2 regions of the Alteromonas sp. AWM4_230 genome follow, and region 2 is predicted to be linked to the other one. Evidence: predicted binding sites of a transcription regulator. Region 2 holds the regulator's gene; the other holds the start of a gene.
The links. Region 2 encodes FliA, which starts transcription of late flagellar genes. Its sites were predicted from a motif close to CTAAAGNTNNNNNNNNNNNNGCCGATA; they were not measured.
Positions count from the first base shown of each region.

Region 1 (10,926 bases), 1.1 Mb from region 2:
ATTGTGGGCGGCGAAAACTACAACGACCAAGTTAAAGCGCTTCGCCGTAATCCTCATATCATCGTGGGTACAGCAGGTCGTGTTGCCGATCACCTTTTAGACAAAAGCGTGTATCTGAACGGTCTAGAACTACTAATTTTTGATGAAGCCGACCGCATGTTGGATTTAGGCTTCTCTGCTCAGCTTAAAATGATCAACGACTATGCTGATCACAGAAAACGCCAAACTATGCTGTTTTCTGCCACGCTCGATAATATTGAGCTTAAGCATATGACAACGCAGTTGACCCAAGGTGCTGTTCGCGTTGCTGTAGGAGACTCAACGGCAGAGCATGGCGACATTGAGCAGAAGTGCTTCTTTGCAGACAACGTTGATAACAAAGATCAAATCTTACAGTTTGAGCTGGCCAATCGTACCTACAACCAAGCTATCGTATTTACTGCTACCCGTGAAGATACCGATAGAATTGCAGCATTGCTTAACGAAGAGAATTTAGAAGCTATTGCTCTTCGTGGTGATATGCTACAAAGCCAACGCGCAGCAGTAATGAGTGCATTTGCTCGTGGGCAGCACAGTATTTTGGTTACCACCGACCTCGCCTCCCGTGGTCTGGACCTGTCAAAAGTTGGCTTGGTAGTTAACTTCGACCTACCGAAAAACGCCGATGAGTATATTCACCGTATCGGCCGTACTGGCCGTGCTGGGCAAAAAGGCGAAGCTTTCTCGTTAATTGGCCCACGTGACTGGAACAGTTTTGAAGGGCTTAAGAATCACCTTCAATATGCATTAGAATGCTCACCGCACGACGAATTCTCAGCCTCGTTCAAGGGTTTCAAACCAAAGAAAAAAGTATCGAAAAAAGCCAACGCGCAAAACGGCAAAAAGCGTGTGGCTAAACCAGTTAAAAGAAACGCGAAAAAGCGCGTTGATACCATGTTGGGTGAAGATATCGGAATGGTTCCTGTTAAACGCAAACCAAGAAATACTCAGCAGGACGACGACGAGTAAAACACGTTTAATAGTTAATACTAATCCGCCGCTAATTATCATAGCTAGCGTTAATAGCGGCGGTCATCGCTTCATTTATTTCTAACAAACATCCTCTTACATACAGTCTCTTACATACTTCCTCTAGTATCGCTTGGTGATACATGCTTTGCTTTGCATATATAGCGAGAAATTATCCTCTAGCGTTATTCGTTACTCTAATTACCTTTAAAGCTTCTTTAGCCTTTCTTTTAAACGGATTTTATAAACATGAAAGCATTAAAACTCTTCTCAATATTACTCGTTGCTGTACTCATTGTTTCCGTACTTTTTATGGAAAGATAATTGCGAGTGTATTATTGCCTCAATACATTGAATGGGCGCATGAAACAGACAAGAAAGGCTTGGATAAGTAAGCCACTAAATGAACAAGAGTTGGCGCTAGCAGCTGAAATAGGCATTAAACACCCCGAAAAAGTAAGAGTCGTCTATGTGGATGAAGTGCCATTCCCTTATGAAAGTTTCGCCCTTAAGGTTTTTGGTGAAGCCGTTGGACTTGTTGGAGAAGGCATAATAAATAACGCACAAGTTTTTGGCTATTCAATTTACTCGCGTAAAGACTTTGAACTTAATAGACCAAAACTAACCCATGAGTTGGTACACGTATTACAAATTGAGAGAGCTAACTTAGACGAGGTTGTCACCCAACATTTCTTCGATATGGCTGAGTACGGCTACGACCAAGCACCACTAGAAGTCGAAGCTGCCAAAGCTAATAAAAAATACAGTACTGAATGGTAGCTCTTACTAGCTGGCTTACTTTTCTACCTTCGTCCAATATATACGCTCGCCTCTTAAGGATTAAAGCTCTGTTATAGACAAACACCAGACCTTTAAGGGTTAGGATATAAACTTTCGATTTGTGCCAGAAGCTGCCGTTCAATCATCTGTAATTAAACGGTAGAAGAGTACGCAAGCGTACCTATCAGACATTCGATATGTCTTTCTCGTTAAGGCACAGAATATGGTTTTTCTATGGAGATAGGTGTTAAAATAAAGTCTCAGCAAAAAGTTGTTGAGCGTATAGGGATATCGAATGAAATTATTTTTAACTTTTCTTCTTTTAATAATTAATAGTTTTGCTTACGGTGATAGTTTTTCTTGCCCTTATGGTAAGCAAGGTGCTTGTTTAGATTATAGTGACAAAGTTTGCTCTGCATTCTCTAAGTGTGTTGACCAAAATGCCACGTGTTTCAATCAAAGTGCATGTGGTTATGGGGGCTTCGTTTGTAAGTCTGATTTGGAATCACTCGCTAATGATTATGATAGCCTTGCTAGTAGATGTACGAGGGTAGCAAGTGACTATGATGATTTAGTAAATAAATATAACGACCTTGTAAATGATTACAACAACCAACTTGAAAAACATAACTCATACAAAAATTGTATTGAATACTCTCACAGTCTAGACGATGCCAAGTTGTGCTATTAGAGGCGTCTAGCAAGAACTTAGTATAAGACATATCAACCTAAGTTTTTCAAACTCATACCAGCACAAAATTCAAGCATAAAAAAACGGGTGCTTTACAAAACACCCGTTTTATCGTTTTCTTTTTGCGGTAACTATAAGCTTTTAAGACACACTCAATAGAGCGTACAGAAAACTTAGTGATGGTTTGCGTTACTAAGTAAACTTAGTACTCCCACCACCCTTCTTGCCACCACTCCAAAAACTCTTCAAAGTCGATGTAACCATCGTCGTTACTATCGATAAGCTTAAAGCCTTCCTGTACGTGGCTAGCTTTAGTCTTTGGTGAAATTACGGTTAGAAGCTCGATGAACTCAGGTAAATCGATTTGGCCATTGCCATCACGATCGAAAAAGCTGAAGTCCTTTCTAATTTCTTCAATTTTAGATTCTGAAAGTTGAGTGTCCACTCGCATTCCTTATTTCAACTGCAATAAACACGAGTGTAACGCCCTTCTTTCTGACTGTCTACGCCTGATTTTCTTTTGCTTTAAGTGCGCGTAAACGTTGAGCTTCTGCTTTTTCCTTACGCTTTTGTTCCATGGTCAAACGCGCTTCAGTACCTACGTGTTCCTGCTGACGCTCTTTCGCTAACTGAACCTGCTTTTCGCGCTCTCTAAAGCGAGCAATTTGTTCGTCAGTATGTGTGCCGTAGCAATGAGGGCAGCTTACGCCAGGCTCATATTTATCGCTCTGTTTGTCTTCTGCGGTAATAGGAAGTCGACACGCGTAGCACTGTTCGTAATGACTCTTTTCAAGGTCGTGGTTTACTGCAACGCGATTATCGAATACAAAACAATCGCCTTCCCACATAGACTCTTCTTTTGGTACATCTTCAAGATACTGTAAAATGCCGCCTTCTAAGTGGTAAACCTCTTCAAACCCCTGCTCTTTCAAATAGGCTGTCGATTTTTCACAGCGAATGCCGCCGGTACAGAACATGGCTACTTTCTTGTTTTTTGTCGGGTCGAGTTCTTTTTCTACGTATTCCGGGAATTCACGAAACGTGTCGGTTTTAGGGTCGATGGCGTTCTTGAAAGTACCAATTTCTATTTCATAACCGTTTCGGGTGTCGATTACGGTTACATCTGGGTCGCTTATCAGTGCATTCCAGTCTTTAGGCTTAACGTATGTACCTACGGTTTGGCGAGGGTCGATACCTTCAACGCCCATGGTCACTATTTCTTTTTTAAGTTTCACCTTAGTGCGATAGAACGGCTGTTCGTCGTGAAGTGATTCTTTGTAAGAGATAGGATTGATACGCTCATCGCTATTCAGATAAGCGAGCAATGCGTCGATACCCTCGCGAGTACCTGAAACAGTGCCATTAATGCCTTCGTGGGCAAGAAGAAGTGTACCTTTGATACCATTTGCTTCCATAGCTTCTAGAAGCGGCTGGCGGATTTCTTTAAAGTTTTCAAGCGCAACAAATTTATACATTGCGCATACAATATATTTAGACATATTTTAACCTTTGCTGATTGGAGCGTAAGACCAGTGCAAAAATGCGGCGCGGAATATAACAAAACTGAGCGTTAAAAACTAGGCGATATTTTCAAATGAAGAAAAGTCTGGCGTTGTAGCTTGGTGCTTATCTTTCCCATATTTCTCGTCATCGGCGTCGCCTTGAGAAGATATAACATCGTAAAGTAACGTATTATCTTCTTTTATGGCGTTGTCATACTGCTTTTTCAATCGTTTCTGGGTAGCTAGGCTGCAGTTGTCTACAACGTCATCGGGGATGCGCTTTGCGTCATCGGTTTGAGCTAACGGCGCGGGTTTCATACTAAGAAAAAGGCGTGCACTTTCATAGTCAGTAGCGATTAAATTTGAGTGCACATGCATGTCTGTCCACTCATTTTCGCTGACCGACAATGACGGTCGCCTATAGTGATTTAACGCCGCAAGTTGCGCTTCTATACTATTTTGGGTCTTAGCGTTTGACGTTGCCGCTTCAATTTCAAACGGCTCAGCTACGCTATGTTGCTGCATTGCAAGGTATAACGAGAACAATGCCCCCTGCGATGACGCTCGAGCAAGTACACCACTTCGCTCCCAGTAAATACTGGGGTCTAGTGTTGTTTGTTCATTTGCTGAGGCTAAATCTGGCGACATATGTACACAATGCTGTTGTTGTATACGTATGTTGTCGGCAAGATAATGTTTTTCTTAAGCTTATTTTCTAAAGTTAGATATACTTCTACTAACTGATAGCGGGTTTATTCACGGATTCGAAATGCAATTTGGCAACAAACAAGTACTGATTGTTGAGGACCAACGTCCTTTCCTTCTTCTTTTGAAAGGGCTAATGCATTCAATGGGGGCGTCTGATGTCGTCACTAAATCTTCTGCTGAACAGGCGGTATCGCTGTGTAAAAAGCACAAATTTGATATTGTCATTTGTGACTTACACTTGGGCGCTGATACCAAAAATGGCTATGAACTCATAGAAGAGCTGCGCACGCGAAGGCTTATTAACCCCACCTCAGTATTTATTCTTATCAGTGCTGATAGTGCTCGACCGGTTGTGCTTGGCAGTATTGAACGCCGCCCAGACGATTTTCTAATAAAGCCCTTCTCACAAGTACAGTTAAAGTCTCGCATTGTTCGTGCATGGCAAAAACGACAATTTCTTCAGCAAGCGTTCAACTTAATAGAGCAAGATGAATACAATAGCGCCGTAGATCATATTGAGACTCTTTTAGAAAACCCCCAGCACTACAAAGGACACTGCGAACAACTGCTAGTTGAACTCTATTGGCGCATCTCTCAACCTCAAAAAGCTCTAGATGTATTAAAAGAGTATATCGAAGGTAGACCTGTACTATGGGCACAAATAGCAATAGGTAGAACCTACTTGCTGTTGAACGATTATGAAAAAGCGATATCCATTGCCAAGAAAACGTTAAAACGCAACCGATTCAATGCTGATGCTCATGATATTCTTGCGCAGGCACACCACGCCTTGGAAGCGGGTGAAAAAGCCCTTGATGCGATTAAGGAAGCTATCAAGCTGTCGCCCTTTTCATTACCTCGTCATTTTAAGGCTTGTGAAATTGGTCGGGAAAATGACGATTTAGTACTAGCAGCCAACTCTAGCCAAGCAATTTGGAACCTATCAAAACGCACTGTACATAAAGCAAGTTTACATTGGTGCACAATGATACGTAGTTTACTTGATGTCGCTGAATCTGCTGATGACAAAAGCCAGCGCAATAAGTATCAGCAAGAAGCCTTACTCACATTACAGCGGGGTAAGTTTGATGAGCACCTGTATAAAATCGACAGGGAGTTCGATGTAGAAATTTTTGGCAATATTGTAAATGCAAGGATAAGCGCGATTGATGGGAAGCTGATTGATGCAAAGCGTCATCTCAATACATCGCAAATACAGCTTGATGACAAATACGCAGAAGTACCTACAGCGTTCATTCCAGATAGTATTAACGTTATGTATAAACTGGGAGAGTTCGACGACGCGCTGCAGCTGAATTCTCTACTTTCATCGAGAGGTGAAGAACTCGACCAAAATAGTTCTTACATGCTAAAGACACAAGCGCAAAAAGCACAAAAAAGCCTTGCTAGTTATCAGCAGTTTAACCGTGAAGGCATTCAACACTACCAGCAACAAGACTTTGAACGTGCTAAAGCCTCGTTTGCCCTAGCTCAGGGTTTCGCACCTGTTAATACAGGTGTTGCACTTAACCTGCTTCAATGTCTTCTTCAAATAGCCATAAAAGAAGATAAGGCAGAAATGAAGTTAATAAACGAATGTAAGCGTTTATTTAAGCTTATTGATGACATGACGCTCAAAGCACCGTACAAAGAAAAGTACGAAAATATTCGAGATGAACTTTCTAAGTATATTGGCTTTTGAAATCCAGTGACATATTAGTTCTTTTAAAAGCAAACCTACCTTTATTACCACTGGTAATTCATGCCCACAAACCCATGCATCTATGCCATATCCTGCTAAGGCTAATATTAAATCTTACCCTTCTGTCGCCGTGATCAATTGTACTGTATATATATACATGCTATAACGCAATACCACGTAGCCTATGCCCAAAAAAATTCCCGTATCCATGATTTGGTGAAAAATACTAGGCTGCTTGAATGTAATTGGTTAAAGGAAGTAAACATCGGCGATGTATGACAGACTGATACAAAAACTTGAAATTCTTTCCGATGCGGCCAAGTACGACGCGTCTTGCGCGAGTGGTTCAGCAGGTAAACGACAAGCTGGAAAAACCGAAAAGACCGGTATAGGTTCGCTTACCGGTGGCTCGGGAATATGCCATAGCTTCACACCTGATGGAAGGTGTGTTTCGCTGCTTAAGATCCTTATGACAAACTACTGTATTTATGATTGCCATTATTGCATTAATAGGGTTTCAAGCAATGTTCAACGGGCGCGGTTCACCGTTAAAGAAACGGTAGATTTAACCCTAAATTTTTATAAGCGCAATTACATTGAGGGTTTGTTTCTAAGCTCTGGAATTGTGGGCTCGCCCGATATCACCATGGAAAGCATGGTACGTATTGCAAAGTCGCTACGTCTTGATCACGGATTTAAGGGATATATCCACCTTAAAACTATCCCGAACGCGTCGCCAGAATTACAAGCAGAAGCAGGGCTTTATGCTGACAGACTTAGTATTAATGTGGAAATGCCTACACAGTCTTCGTTAAACAAGTATGCACCAGAGAAAGATCTTGGCGATATTCACGGTTCGATGAATACGTTAAAAGAAAAAATTGCAGAACATAAAGTTGACAAGACATATTCGGGTAAGCGCCCTCCCCGTTTCGCCCCAGGCGGGCAGTCTACGCAAATGATTATAGGTGCCGATGGGTCAAACGATAAAACCATTTTAGGTACAAGCGTAAAGCTCTACAGCGATCAAAAACTTCGTCGCGTGTATTACTCTGCATTTTCCCCTATTCCTGATGCTTCGGAAGTTTTACCGCTGAAACCTGCGCCATTGATACGAGAGCACCGGCTGTATCAAGCAGATTGGCTCTTGCGTTTCTATGGTTTTGGCTTAGATGAAATCTTACAAGACGACATGTTAGATATGGACTATGACCCGAAGCTTGCATGGGCACTACGTAACCGTCATCTGTTTCCTATCGATTTAAACAAAGCTGACAAGCAGATGCTGCTGCGCGTTCCCGGTCTTGGAGCGCGAACGGTACAAAAGATTTTATCTATAAGGCGTAATACAAAGCTTAACTGGATCGACCTTACTAAAATGCGGCTACCTCTTAAAAAGTTGAAGCCTTTTATCAGTGTTGGAGATTACTTCCCTGATATCCATTTACTCGACAGTAATAATTTCGAGCTTCAGTTTAAACAGCCTAAACAGTTTGAGTTGTTTAGCGCTTGAGTGGGTTGTTAATGCTGCTAGGTTCAGCCGTAGTCTAAAAGGTAGCTTTATATGAAGACCATTACCATTACTTCAGTACCTGGCTTTGATGAATGGCGGGAAGCCTCGCGAGAGTGCATTGCTGAGCGTATCTCCCCTGAACATATTATTTGGCAGAGCGCTCATTCAGTACAAGACGATCTGTTCGGTAGTGGTGCTGAGCCATACGAAAGCAAAAGGCCGCGAAGCAACCTTAGTATTCCTAAATCTACGGTAATGCTTTTAAAGTACGCCCTGTGCCATAACGATGATAACCGATTTGCGCTTTGTTACCGGATATTGTGGCGTGTCGTTTATGAAAATAAGCAACTCATTCAAATGAAAACTGACGACGATGTTATCCAGCTTTTCGCCATGGCGAAAGCAGTAAAACGTGATGCGTACAAAATGAGTGCCTTCCTGAGGTTCAGAGAAATAAACCTAGAGGGGCAAGAGCATTATGTCGCCTGGTATGAACCCGAGCATTTCAGTTTAGAGGTAAAGCTTAACTTCTTCCAAACCCGATTTAAGAATATGCGGTGGTCTATTTTAACGCCCTATCGTGCAGCTCATTGGGATACCGAAACCCTAGTAATAGAAGATAATCCCGATTCAAGCGTTGTGCCCGATGATGACCGCATTGAAAAATACTGGCTCACCTATTACGCCAACATATTTAATCCTGCACGCATCAAAACAGGTGCGATGTTAAATCAGATGCCTAAGAAATATTGGAAAAATATGCCAGAGACATCGCTAATAGACGATATGATCAAGCAATCAGACGCCCGTGCTAGAAAGATGATCAGCGATGGCAATAAGCTCAGTGGTAACAAAAATTAGCCAATATAAACGAACTAATATTACGGGGCTAAGGCTAATACAACTGAGCTGATACAACAGAGCTTAGCCCGTTAACTGTGGGCCAAGCTTAGATTATACGTTGGTTTAACTGTGGTCTATCGTTGGCGCTGTAAGAACCAACTTAGTCTCTAAAGTTCTCTACAGTATCAATCAGGTCATCTATATTTTCGATAAGGGTCTTTCGTTGCTTGTCAGTTAGGGTGGAAAAAAGCTCGGATATCAACGTAGCACTAACGGTCATATTATGGGCGCTACTTTGCTTGTAAATGTCACTTTTATAGGTATCTGGGTTTTGCATTAGGTCAACCAGTTCCGCCTCGAAATTATCGTTAAACTTACGAGTTACAAATAGCTTTCGTGCCGCATTTTGTATGGTTCTGCGATAGGTTAGCCACTCCCCCCCTGTGGAAATGAATTGCGTAGAGTACGTGGCCACTATTTGCTTTTGTTCGCTAGTTAGCTTTCCTATGCGTTCACTTATAGTCTCCTCTATGCGCTCAATACGATCTTCTAACCGCTCTTCTTCAGACTTTTCTAGCGACTCTTTGCGCTCCTCTTCTTCCTCTTTGTTATCTTTCTCAAGCGCGGCAAAAAGCGTAACGACTTGCTCGTCGTCGAGCGTTTTTGCTATTTCAGCTAATTCAGGGCTAACTTCATCACGCACTCTTTCCCAATGCGTTCTTGCGTTTGCGAGATGCTCAAAGACAGTATCTGAATCTAAGCGCCCTTCTTTAATTTGACGTTTAATATCGGTGAGTTGAGCCTGGTAACGTTTAAGCTCAGAGGTTTTGTGCCAGCGTAGCCAGTTTTGAAGATAGTCATCAAATTTTTCTTCTTGTGCATCTTTAAGCTCAATATAATCGTCCATGTACCAGTAAACCCACCAATCCAAGTTATTGTAGGCCAGTTTGGAACTGCATGAAGCAAGAAAGATCACAGAAATAAATACTAACAGTACACGCATAACTCATCCTTTTTTGTTAACTACGTTATTTGCTGTAAATTCGCTTATTTATAACTTCAATTAAATAGCAGACGTAAATAGTGAAGCGCTTACGACATTGTGCTGCTTTATTCTTTTCAGTTACTTAAAATCTTTACAACACACATGCGCACTTTACGTATTCACACCTTAACGTTACCTTAACTGTAATGCAGGTACAAAGAAGGACTTTAATGTGTCAAAACGTGTCGCAATTTTAACCTCTGGTGGCGACGCACCAGGTATGAACGCATGTATACGTGCTGCTATTATTGCGTGCCAGAAAGCTAATCATACGCTGATTGGCTATAAGCATGGTTATAATGGACTGTTGCAACAAGAGTATATTCCCCTATCGCTTGACACTACTCACAACTTGATCCAACAAGGCGGTACCATTTTGCACAGTGCAAGGTGCAAAGAGCTTAAGAGCCATGAAGGAATTAAAAAAGCAGCTAACAATTTGATGAAGGCAGAAGTTGATACGCTTATTGTGATTGGCGGCGACGGGTCATTTCGTGGTGCAGCGGAATTAGGGAAAGAATGGGACGGCCAAATTTTAGGAATTCCCGGCACGATAGATAACGACATTAACGGCACAGACGCAACCATCGGCTATTTTACCGCTATAGACACTGCGATGAGTTCTATCGATAAAGTTCGAGATACTGCAGATGCATTCGAACGTATTTTTCTTATAGAAGTCATGGGTCGAAACGCAGGCTTTTTAGCATTGAATGCTGCTCTCTCTTCTGCGGCTGACTATGTCGTGGTACCGGAATTTTTCGAATCTGCTGACAAAGAAATAGAAAAGCTTGTTGCCCAAATAAAAGCCCAGCGTGCGTTAAAAGGGCCAGTTAGTTTCATCGTCGTTGTTGCTGAAAACGTATGGCCAAATGGCTTACTTGGCCTTACTGAGGCATTACAGAGCCACGATATTTGTGACGTCAGGCCGGTAACCTTAGGCCATGTTCAGCGTGGTGGTTCGCCTGTTGCCCAAGACAGGTTGCTCGCAACGACGCTCGGAGAATTCGCTATAAGTCTAGTCGGTAGCGACATTACTAACATTATGGTGGGTGAAGTAAATCAACGCCCTGTTACTGTCCCCCTTCATAAAACGTGGGAAAATACCAAACCTCTAAACCAGGCCCGTGTTGA
Region 1 is NZ_JBSWTB010000001.1:2,742,257-2,753,182, forward strand. Features, by position in the region: gene ACXACS_RS11790 (DEAD/DEAH box helicase) at 1-1,008, shown strand, start outside; gene ACXACS_RS11795 (hypothetical protein) at 1,372-1,788, shown strand; gene ACXACS_RS11800 (hypothetical protein) at 2,084-2,479, shown strand; gene ACXACS_RS11805 (EF-hand domain-containing protein) at 2,682-2,924, opposite strand; gene trhO (oxygen-dependent tRNA uridine(34) hydroxylase TrhO) at 2,983-3,978, opposite strand; gene ACXACS_RS11815 (VC2046/SO_2500 family protein) at 4,057-4,629, opposite strand; gene ACXACS_RS11820 (response regulator) at 4,751-6,391, shown strand; gene ACXACS_RS11825 (putative DNA modification/repair radical SAM protein) at 6,663-7,904, shown strand; gene ACXACS_RS11830 (TIGR03915 family putative DNA repair protein) at 7,956-8,765, shown strand; gene ACXACS_RS11835 (DUF6279 family lipoprotein) at 8,908-9,750, opposite strand; gene ACXACS_RS11840 (ATP-dependent 6-phosphofructokinase) at 9,965-10,926, shown strand, end outside.
Region 1: ACXACS_RS11815 (VC2046/SO_2500 family protein) is a predicted target of FliA. The motif match lies at 4,662-4,688, and genes of this name have one in related genera.

Region 2 (10,926 bases):
GGCGGCACCACAGACCGCTGCTAAAACGCCTAGCCAAAAGGCTGTGCCTAGCTTAAGTGAAATTATTGGCGACGATGGCCCTGATAGCTTAAAAGCCTTGCTGGAAAAGCAGCATGGTGGAAACCCAGTTGCAGAAAGTTCTGCACAACCAGCACAGCCAATGTCAGCGAACGCTAAGCACGCCAACGAAATTGCATCTCACTTAGATTTTTCAGAAGCGTTTATCGACGACCTTGAAACACAATCACCAGCACAAGATGCTATCGAGCAACAGACTTTTCCTGAGCATCAAGCGTCAAGTATGGGTGAAACTCCTGTATCCCAGTCTGCTGAACTAGCTCAAATCAAAGAAGAGTTAGCTTCACTTCGCGACGTATTGCAGTATCAAGTTGCAGACCTAATGGAAGCGAAGAACAAGCGTCAAAAACCTGTTCATCAATACTTGGTCACGCGATTAACCGATATGGGTTTGAGTAGTGCACTAGCAACTCAGTTGATTAGCTATACACCGGCTCATTACAACGAACGTGACGCGTGGGTATATCTTCTTAACCTATTGGCTAATCGCATAAATGTTACCGGAAACGATATACTAAGCTCACAAGGTGCCGTTGCATTAGTCGGGCCTACTGGTACAGGTAAAACAACCACGGTTGCAAAGTTGGCCGCCCGCTACGCGCAAAAATACGGTGCAGAATCGGTAGCTATGATAACTATTGATACGTATAGAATTGCAGCCTATGAGCAACTAGCGACATACGGAAAAATTATTGGCTGTACTGTGCGAAAAGCGCAAACTAGTGAAGAACTAGCAGATTTATTGTTCCAACTTCGTCATAAGCGACTAGTATTGATTGATACAGCAGGTTTTAGTCAGCGTGATAGTCGATTAATTAAGCAAATTAAGCAGTTCGACAATGGCCAAATGCCAAAAGTTAAAAAATATTTGGTAGCGCAAGCCAATACGCAATATCCGGCTTTGCAGAGAATCATTCAAGCGTATGACGATATTGAACTAAGTGGCTGTATTTTCACAAAGTTAGATGAGTGCTACTCTTTAGGAGAGGTACTTAGTGCAGCGGTTGAATACCAACTACCGGTTAGTTATGTCACCGATGGTCAAAAAGTGCCTGAAGACATTAAGATTGCAGAAGCGAAATCTTTAGTTTCCGCTGCTGCAAAGCTTTATAAAAAGTACGGTTTGAATCATACTAGTGGTAACAACGCAATTAAAACAGCATAAGCAGTATGATTGACGATCAAGCGAGTAGCTTAAGAAAAATGAAGCAATCACGGTTAATCAAAGTAATCGCCGTCACCGGTGGTAAAGGTGGCGTCGGTAAAACAAACATTACGCTTAACACTGCTATCGCCATGGCGAAGCAGGGCAAGCGTGTAATGGTTCTTGACGCGGACCTTGGTCTTGCAAACGTAGATGTGATGCTAGGCCTGCGAGTTGAGAAAAACCTATCTCACGTACTCTCTGGCGAGTGTACGTTGGACGAGGTTTTAGTAACCGGCCCCCACGGTATTAAGATTGCGCCCGCCACATCTGGTACGCAGTCAATGGCGGAACTCTCACCCACACAGCACGCTGGCTTGATAAGAGCGTTTAGCGAGCTGCGTTCTCAAATAGACGTATTAATAGTCGACACCGCTGCTGGCATTTCAGATATGGTATTAAGCTTTTCTAAAGCCTCCCAAGATATCATGGTGGTGGTTTGCGATGAGCCAACATCACTAACTGATGCCTATGCGCTGATAAAAATCCTTAACCGTGAGCACGGTGTTTTTCGCTTTAAAGTTGTGGCCAATATGGTTCGCGATGTGCGAGAAGGTCAGGAATTATTTAGCAAATTAAGCAAAGTGACAGGGCGTTTTCTTGATGTTGCACTAGAATTAGTGGCGACGGTGCCATTTGACGAAAATATTCGCAAAGCTGTGCGTAAGCAAACAGCTATTGTTGATGCTTTTCCAGGCTCTCCTGCAGCCGTAGCGATAACCAAGCTAGCAAACAGGGCGCTTACTTGGCCTATTCCAGCGCAGCCTGGAGGTCACTTAGAATTTTTCATTGAACAATTAGTTGCAGAAAAAGCCGTAGGAAGTCAACGTTGAACAGCAAGGCAGCCGCTTATCAACAGCAAACAGATAAATCGCAGTTAGTCGAAAGACATGCGCCTCTGGTTAAGCGTATTGCGCACCATTTGATGGCGCGCCTGCCTGCGAGTGTACTTGTTGATGACCTTATCCAATCAGGCATGATTGGTTTGTTAGAGGCCGCTCGAAACTTTGATGGGTCAAAAGGCGCAAGCTTTGAAACCTTCGCAGGTATCCGCATTCGCGGTGCCATGCTGGACGAAATACGCAAAGGTGATTGGACGCCACGTTCTGTTCACCGAAATGGTCGCGCAATAACAGAAGCGATATCTCAGGTAGAAAGTGAAACTGGGCGCGACGCACGAGATTCCGATATTGCTGACAAGCTTAATGTGAGCTTGCAGGATTATCACCAGATGCTCAATGAAGTAAATGCCGGGAAGTTGGTCGGCATTGAAGATTTAGGTGTGTCGGAAGATGTGATCACTACCGAGCAAAGTCGAGGCAGTGATGCACCGTTAGAAGATTTAATGCAGGGCGCATTTCAAAAAGCGCTGGCCCATGCAATAACGACATTACCCGAGCGAGAAGCGATTGTTCTTTCACTTTACTATGATGAAGAACTAAACTTAAGAGAAATAGGCGAGGTTCTCGACGTAAGTGAGTCGAGAGTCAGTCAAATTCATAGTCAAGCCATGTTAAAACTCAAATCACGAATGAAATCGTGGCAAGCTGACGAAGAATAGAAATTAAAAACAATTAACCCCTCAGTGGAGGCTATTTTGGACAAAAGCATGAAAATTCTCGTGGTCGATGACTTTTCAACCATGAGACGTATCATCAAAAACCTACTCAAAGACTTGGGTTTTGCCAACATTCAGGAAGCGGATGACGGAAGCACTGCATTACCTATGTTACAACAAGGCGATTTCGACTTTGTTGTTACTGATTGGAACATGCCTGGTATGCAGGGTATAGATTTGCTCCGCGCGATTAGAGCCGATGACAAACTTAAGCATTTGCCAGTACTTATGGTGACCGCTGAAGCGAAGAAGGAACAGATCGTTGCCGCCGCCCAAGCGGGTGTGAATGGTTACGTTGTTAAACCTTTCACCGCGGCAACGCTTAAAGAAAAATTAGATAAAATATTCGAACGTTTAGGTTGATCCAGACGCTCACCAGATAAATGAGGTTTACTGGATGTCAACGAATGTAAACGTTCCAATATCGTTAGAAGAAGCAAAGCAGCTTGTCACTTTTCTCGAAGAAGGTGACAAGGCTTCAGCTAACGCACTACTTGAAGCCGTCTCAATGAAAGAAAACGTTGAGCTATTCGCTGAAGTAGGCAAGTTAACGCGTCAACTCCACGACGCATTAAACAACTTTCAAATAGACGACCGCATCAAAAATCTAGCTACAGACGATATCCCTGATGCCCAGTCCCGCCTTACCTACGTAATTGAAGAAACCGAAAAAGCTGCTAATACTACTATGGATGCCGTTGAGGCGAGTATGCCCATCGCTGAACTGCTATCGGAGCGGATCGAAAAGGTTATGCCAGAGTGGAAAAAGCTGATGAACCGCCAAATCGAGTTGGGTGAGTTTAAGGTTTTATGTGCAGACTTAGACGAATTGTTGGAAGACGGTTCGAATCAGTCGGCTAAACTTACACAGTTACTTACTGAAGTTTTGATGGCACAAGGTTATCAAGACTTGACTGGACAGGTTATTCGTCGCGTTATCGACTTGGTTAAAGAAGTCGAAGATAGCCTTGTAAACATGCTTACTATGTTTGGCGAACGGGACGGTGCAGAACAATCTAAACCTTCCAGCGTTAAGGCCGATAAGATTGATGGTGTAGAGGCAGAAGGCCCAATCATTGATGCTGACAAACGAGATGACGTCGTTTCAGGTCAAGATGATGTAGATGATCTTCTGTCTAGCTTAGGTTTTTAGGGGAGCGGGTGCATGTCGTTTGATGTTGACGAGGAAATATTACAGGACTTTCTAGTAGAAGCTGGGGAGATACTTGAACAATTACAAGAACAGCTCGTTGATCTTGAGAACAATCCTGAAGACGCGGACTTGCTTAACGCAATTTTTCGCGGCTATCACACAGTAAAAGGGGGAGCGGGTTTCCTTTCTCTTACTGAGTTAGTTGAAATTTGTCACGGTGCTGAAAACGTTTTTGACGTCATGCGCAATGGCCAACGAACGCTAACGCCTGAGTTAATGGATATCATTTTGCAAGCCACTGATGTGGTCGTTGAAATGTTTGAACGAGTAAAAGCGCAAGAGCCGCTAGAGCCGGCAGATGCACACCTCGTCGACCTGTTACACAAACTCAGTCGCCCAGAATCTCCAGATGAAAACATTTTCGACAATGCAAATGCGCCTGCGGCCGAGCCAGAAGTTGTCGCGGCTGAGCCCGAGGTCGTTGCAGAAGAGCCGGAACTAGCTATAGATGAACCAGTGCCAGCAGCGTCAGGTACCAGTGAAAGTAGCGGTGGTATAGAAGAAATTACCGAAGATGAGTTTGAGGCTCTCCTTGATGAGCTTCATGGAGGTGGTGCTCCAGGACAAGCTGCATCAACCAATACAGAACCCGCCAAACCGGAGCCTGCGCAAACGTCAGCACTAGCGGCGAGCACTGACAGTGATGACATTACTGATGAAGAGTTCGAGGCACTGTTAGATGATCTGCACGGAAAAGGTCAGTTTGGTGGGGACGAAAAAAGTGCTCCAGAACCAGTATCAGCAGCTGCTCCGGCAAGTAGTGCCGGAGATGAAGAAATTACCGACGATGAATTTGAAGCACTGCTTGATCAGCTTCACGGCTCTGGTCAAGGTCCAACTAAACAAGGCTCTGCTCCAGCGGCCCCTGAACCTCCGGTAGACAAAGCGGCTACCGAAGCTGTTCAAAAAGCAAAGCAATCCGCGTCGAGTGCCCCGGCTGCGCCTAAGGCGAAGCCAGAACCTAGTGCAGCGAGCCCAGCTAAAACGAGCAAAGCAGCTGCGCCAAAAGCGCCTGCCAAGAAAGATGATAAAAAAGGGGCTCCTGCTCCACCACCTGCTGAGACAACAGTACGTGTAGACACTAAGCGTTTAGACCAAATTATGAATATGGTCGGCGAACTCGTACTCGTTAGAAACCGGCTGATAAGTTTGGGGATCAACAGCAACGATGAGAGCATGTCAAAGGCCATTGCTAATCTAGATGTAGTGACTGGAGACTTGCAAGGTGCGGTAATGAAAACCCGCATGCAGCCTATCAAGAAAGTGTTTGGCCGTTTTCCTCGCGTTGTACGTGACCTGGCTAGAAGCTTAAAGAAAGAAATTACCTTAGATCTTGTAGGTGAAGAGACAGACTTAGACAAAAACTTGGTTGAAGCATTGGCCGACCCGCTCGTGCATTTGGTGCGAAACTCTGTCGACCACGGGATAGAAATGCCTGATGATCGTGCAGCGGCCGGTAAGCCTCGCATGGGTACGGTTCAGCTATCAGCATCTCAAGAGGGCGACCATATTCTTCTTACTATCGAAGACGACGGTAAGGGTATGGACGCCGAAAAGCTCAAAGAGATCGCAATTAGCCGCGGCGTATTGGACGCAGACGCAGCAGCACGCATGTCTGACGTTGAAGCGTTTAATCTTATTTTTGCACCTGGCTTCTCTACTAAAACCGAAATCAGCGATATTTCAGGTCGTGGTGTGGGCATGGACGTGGTTAAAACCAAGATTAACCAGCTCAACGGTACCATCAATATCGACTCGCAGTTAGGAAAAGGTACACGATTAGATATCAAGGTACCGCTAACGCTCGCGATTCTACCTACGTTAATGATTGTTGTAGGAAAACAGACCTTTGCGTTACCATTAGGTGCGGTGAACGAAATAATAAACATGGACATCAAGAAGACCAATACGGTAGATGGCCAGCTAACAATGATAGTTCGTTCAAAAGCAATTCCGTTGTTCTTCCTTGGTGAATGGTTAATCCGAGGCCCCAAAAATATAAATAAAGAAAAGGGGCATGTTGTTGTGGTGCAAATTGGTACTCAACAAGTAGGGTTTGTCGTAGACGCGCTGATAGGCCAGGAAGAAGTGGTTATTAAACCACTCGATGCATTGTTGCAAGGTACGCCTGGTATGGCTGGCGCAACAATTACTTCAGACGGTGGTATTGCATTAATTTTAGATGTTCCTAGCCTGCTCAAACGGTACGCGCGTAAACCTATAAAGTAAGGCGATGAATTAACAGGAATGATAATCCATGGTCTTTAAAGTCCTAGTCGTGGACGACTCGACTTTCTATCGCCGTCGAGTAAGAGAAATTCTCGAAGGAGATAGAGAGCTTGAGGTTGTAGGTGAAGCAAGAAACGGACGTGATGCATTAGACAAGGCGGAAGCTCTTAAGCCTGATGTAATAACAATGGACGTTGAAATGCCTGTTATGGATGGTATTTCCGCCGTTAAGGCAATTATGGATAAACGTCCTACGCCAATTTTAATGTTTTCATCATTAACGCATCATGGCGCTCAGGCAACGCTAGATGCGTTAGAAGCAGGCGCGCTCGATTTCTTACCCAAGAAATTCGAAGATATAGCCCAAGATAGAAAAGATGCTTCGCGGTTACTTTGCACTAAAGTCAGGTTGATCGCGCGAAGAGGGTTAGGCGTTAAGCGCCCATCTCTTCGCACCGCCGAGACGAGAAAACTCCCTGACAATGCGCCCAAACAGGCTTTTTTCAAAACATCGGGTTTACTTTCAGGCCATAAAGGCGCCGACAAACAGCCTACCGTTTCCTCAGTGAGGGCAACGGGTAAGCAATACAGATGTTTAGCTATTGGGGCGTCCACAGGTGGGCCTGTTGCACTTCAAAAAGTGCTTTCTCCACTACCTGCAGATTTTCCTTATCCTATTTTACTTGTGCAGCATATGCCTGGGACTTTCACTACTGCATTTGCACAGCGTTTAGATAGCAACTGTAAAATTAAAGTGAAAGAAGCAGAGCATGGCGATATTTTAGCACCAGGGCACGCTTATCTTGCCCCAGGAGGAAAGCAAATGTTGCTTGAATCTATCGGTAGCAACAAGCGAATTTCCATCGTTGATGCAAGCCAGTCTGATAAGGTGAATTATAAGCCAAGCGTAGACCTGACCTTTAGCTCGTTGGCTAAAGTTTATGGTGGCGACGTGCTTGGTATCATCTTAACGGGTATGGGCGCAGACGGTAGAGAGGGCTGTCGGATACTCAAGGATAAGGGGGCGACTATTTGGGCGCAAGACCAAGACTCCTGTGTGGTTTACGGTATGCCTCAGGCTGTCGCTGTGGCTAATATATCGAGTAAAAATATTAATATCGATGATATAAGCAGTTGCGTTCAAACCGAAATGCGATAGCAGTTTGAACAGTAATGGAACAGTAATTATGAAAGTGTGGACTGTGGCAAATCAAAAAGGCGGGGTAGGTAAAACTACCACAACCGTAAGCCTTGGCGGCTTGCTAGCTCAAAAGGGCAAGCGAGTGCTCATGATAGATACCGATCCCCACGCATCGCTTAGTTACTATTTTGGTATTGATGCAGAAGCGACAAGCCATTCTGTTTACGACATTTTTATTAAGTCTAACGAGATTACTGCCGATAATGTTATGGACTGTCTCAGTCCTACAAAACTCGACAATTTATATGTGCTACCCGCAACCATGGCATTGGCGACGTTAGACCGAACCATGGGAAGCGAGCAGGGGATGGGCTTAGTGCTAAAAAAAGCACTTGCTAAAATAGCCGATGAGTTCGACTTTGCTATCATCGACTGCCCGCCTGTATTGGGCGTGTTAATGGTTAATGCCTTAGCGGCATGCGATAAGGTTATTGTTCCGACTCAGACAGAATATTTGGCGCTTAAAGGCTTAGATAGAATGATACGCACTATGGAAATAATGGGGCGTTCATTAAATAAGTCTTTTGATACTCTGATCATTCCTACTTTGTTCGATAAACGAACAAACGCCGCATTAGCATCGAGAAAGCGCTTAATGAGTGATTACGGTGAACGTGTGTGGGAAGGTGTTATCCCGGTGGATACTCATTTTAGGGATGCGAGTTTGGTGCAGCTTCCTATCTCTGCTGCGTATCCAAAGACAAGAGGTGTAAATGCCTACAATAAACTGTTAGCCGTATTGGAGAAATAACAAGACCATGAGCAAGCAATCGCCATTTGCCCGTGAAGAAGTGATGGAGGCATACCTAGACAGTCTTCTGAAAGAGCCCGAAACTCCGGAAGATGTGACTGCGCGCACGGCAAAATTGCTTGAGCAGGCCTCTCAGCAGATGGCTGAGTCAGCCCTTGTCTCAACGGCTAGCGATAGCGAAGCGCACGTCGACAAAGAAGAAGTGTTAGCTGAAGAGGTTTCTTCGTTAATTGAAAGTCAAAATTTAAAGACAATTGATAGCGAAAAGCAGCAGTCATACGTTGACGTACCTGTTCAGGCAGAAAAAGAAAGTGAGGTTAGTACTCCTAAGAGTTTAAAAACTCCACTAAAGGATACTCTCGGTTTCCGCTTTCAGGCGCTATTCTTTGAGGTTGCAGGGCTAACGCTTGCGGTTCCCTTAACTTCGCTAGGGGGAATCCATCAAATTGAAAAAATAGGCCCTTTATTTGGAAAACCTGACTGGTTTATGGGTGTAATGTTGCACAGAGAGTCTAAACTAAGTGTTGTTGACTCTGCAAAATGGGTAATGCCAGAAAAATACGACGAAAATCTCGCACAATCGCTCAACTACCGATATCTTATAATGTTAGGAGAGAGTGCGTGGGGACTAGCAAGCGAAAAGCTTGTAAACACGGTCAATTTGACTACCGATGACGTAAAATGGCGCGAGTCCACAGGTAAACGTCCCTGGTTAGCAGGGATGGTTAAAGAAAAAATGTGTGCGTTAATTGACGTTGAAGAATTAATATCTATGCTTAACAAAGGCTTAGGCAGTAACGACCAGACGCCATAGTATTGGGAGCCAGGTTCATGAGCGATGAAAGAATGAATAATAACGCTAGCGACAGTAACGATGAAGTCCTTCAATGGGTGACGTATCGCTTAGGTGAAGAAACGTACGGTATTAACGTAATGCAAGTACAAGAAGTACTGCGTTATACCGAAATAGCCCCTGTACCCGGTGCGCCTGATTATGTGCTTGGTATTATTAACTTGCGTGGTAACGTGGTAACCGTCATTGATACCCGTGCGCGTTTTGGGCTACCACCAACGGAAATCACAGACAACACTCGTATAGTGATCATAGAGTCGGACGAACAGGTTGTCGGTATCTTAGTGGATAGTGTCGCAGAAGTGGTGTACTTAAAATCTTCAGAAATCGACAGCGCCCCTAACGTTGGTACTGAAGAAAGCGCTAAATTTATCCAAGGGGTTAGCAATCGTGATGGCGAACTGCTTATTCTTGTTGATTTAAATAAATTGCTCAGCGACGAAGAGTGGGATGAGCTTAGCAATATCTAAATAATGATTAGGCGGCATGTATTGTCTATGTCGCCTCCATTTCCCCAAGGGTTATGTCCATGGAATGGCAGCTTGCTGCACCTACCTTAATTGAACTTATTTTGTGCGGCTTTATCGTTGTGCTTGCTGTTACGGTAAGCATTCTATATTCGCACGTTAAGCAGTTACGTACAGCTTTAAGCGATAGTGAACAAAATAGTGCTTCTGCAATTGCGCGAGCAGAAGCGCTCGCTAAAGATGCAAATAACCAACAAACCGAGGCGCAAGCACGCACATTGGTCATTACTCGCCACATTCAAGAGCTAGACGAAAAACAAACTGATATTGAAAATCAGCTTCGAGAGCTCAAACTTCAAGATCCTTCCCTACGCCTATATCAACGTGCTGCAGACTTAGTTAAGCAAGGTGCCAGCATCGACGAAATTATTGAGGCCTGTGACATTCCTCGCGCTGAAGCTGAGATGTTAGTTATGGTGCATAAGCAAAACGGCTAGTTGTTTGTATCGATAGGCTCGCCTTTAAAAGAAACGTTTAGACGTCTAGACGTAAAGATGTTGACATATTGCCAGTTATAGACACAATACAGGTATTGTAATTTATCACTGGAGCCCTCTATGCCAATTCGTATTCCTGAGCAGTTACCCGCGCAGAATGTACTACTAGGTGAAAATATTTTTACCATGGACATGGACAGGGCTGCCAATCAGGATATTCGTCCTCTTGAAGTCGGCATTCTTAATTTGATGCCGAACAAGATAGAAACAGAAGTACAGTTACTTCGCCTGTTATCGAATACGCCGCTGCAAATAAACGTAGACTTGATTCGCATTGATAATCAAGCACCCAAAAATACTCCCCAGTCACACATGGATGCTTTCTATCACGACTTTTCAGCAGTCGCGAATAAGAAATACGACGGCCTTATTGTTACTGGTGCGCCTCTAGCGCTTATCGACTATGAGGAAGTGAAGTATTGGGACACCATGACCACCATATTGGAGTGGGCACAGCGACACGTTAACTCTACTTTATACCTGTGTTGGGCTGCCCATGCGGCTATGTATCACTTCTATGGCATAACCCGAGAGATCAGAGACGAAAAGTTTTCTGGTGTTTTTCAACATAAAGTGAACGACCCTAACAATGAACTGCTAAGAGGTTTTGACCCTACGTTTCACGCTCCCCATTCTCGTTATGGGCATATCGATACTTCGCTGTATAACAGTGTTGATGGGCTGAGTGTTGTGGCAGAATCTGATGATGTAGGTGCGTATATTGTGGCATCTGAAGACAAGCGAATGGTGTTTGT
Region 2 is NZ_JBSWTB010000001.1:3,819,542-3,830,467, reverse strand. Features, by position in the region: gene flhF (flagellar biosynthesis protein FlhF) at 1-1,243, shown strand, start outside; gene ACXACS_RS16540 (MinD/ParA family protein) at 1,249-2,115, shown strand; gene ACXACS_RS16535 (RNA polymerase sigma factor FliA) at 2,112-2,843, shown strand; gene cheY (chemotaxis response regulator CheY) at 2,880-3,263, shown strand; gene ACXACS_RS16525 (protein phosphatase CheZ) at 3,298-4,053, shown strand; gene ACXACS_RS16520 (chemotaxis protein CheA) at 4,066-6,342, shown strand; gene ACXACS_RS16515 (protein-glutamate methylesterase/protein-glutamine glutaminase) at 6,371-7,501, shown strand; gene ACXACS_RS16510 (ParA family protein) at 7,530-8,294, shown strand; gene ACXACS_RS16505 (chemotaxis protein CheW) at 8,302-9,108, shown strand; gene ACXACS_RS16500 (chemotaxis protein CheW) at 9,126-9,617, shown strand; gene ACXACS_RS16495 (DUF2802 domain-containing protein) at 9,677-10,111, shown strand; gene metA (homoserine O-succinyltransferase MetA) at 10,232-10,926, shown strand, end outside.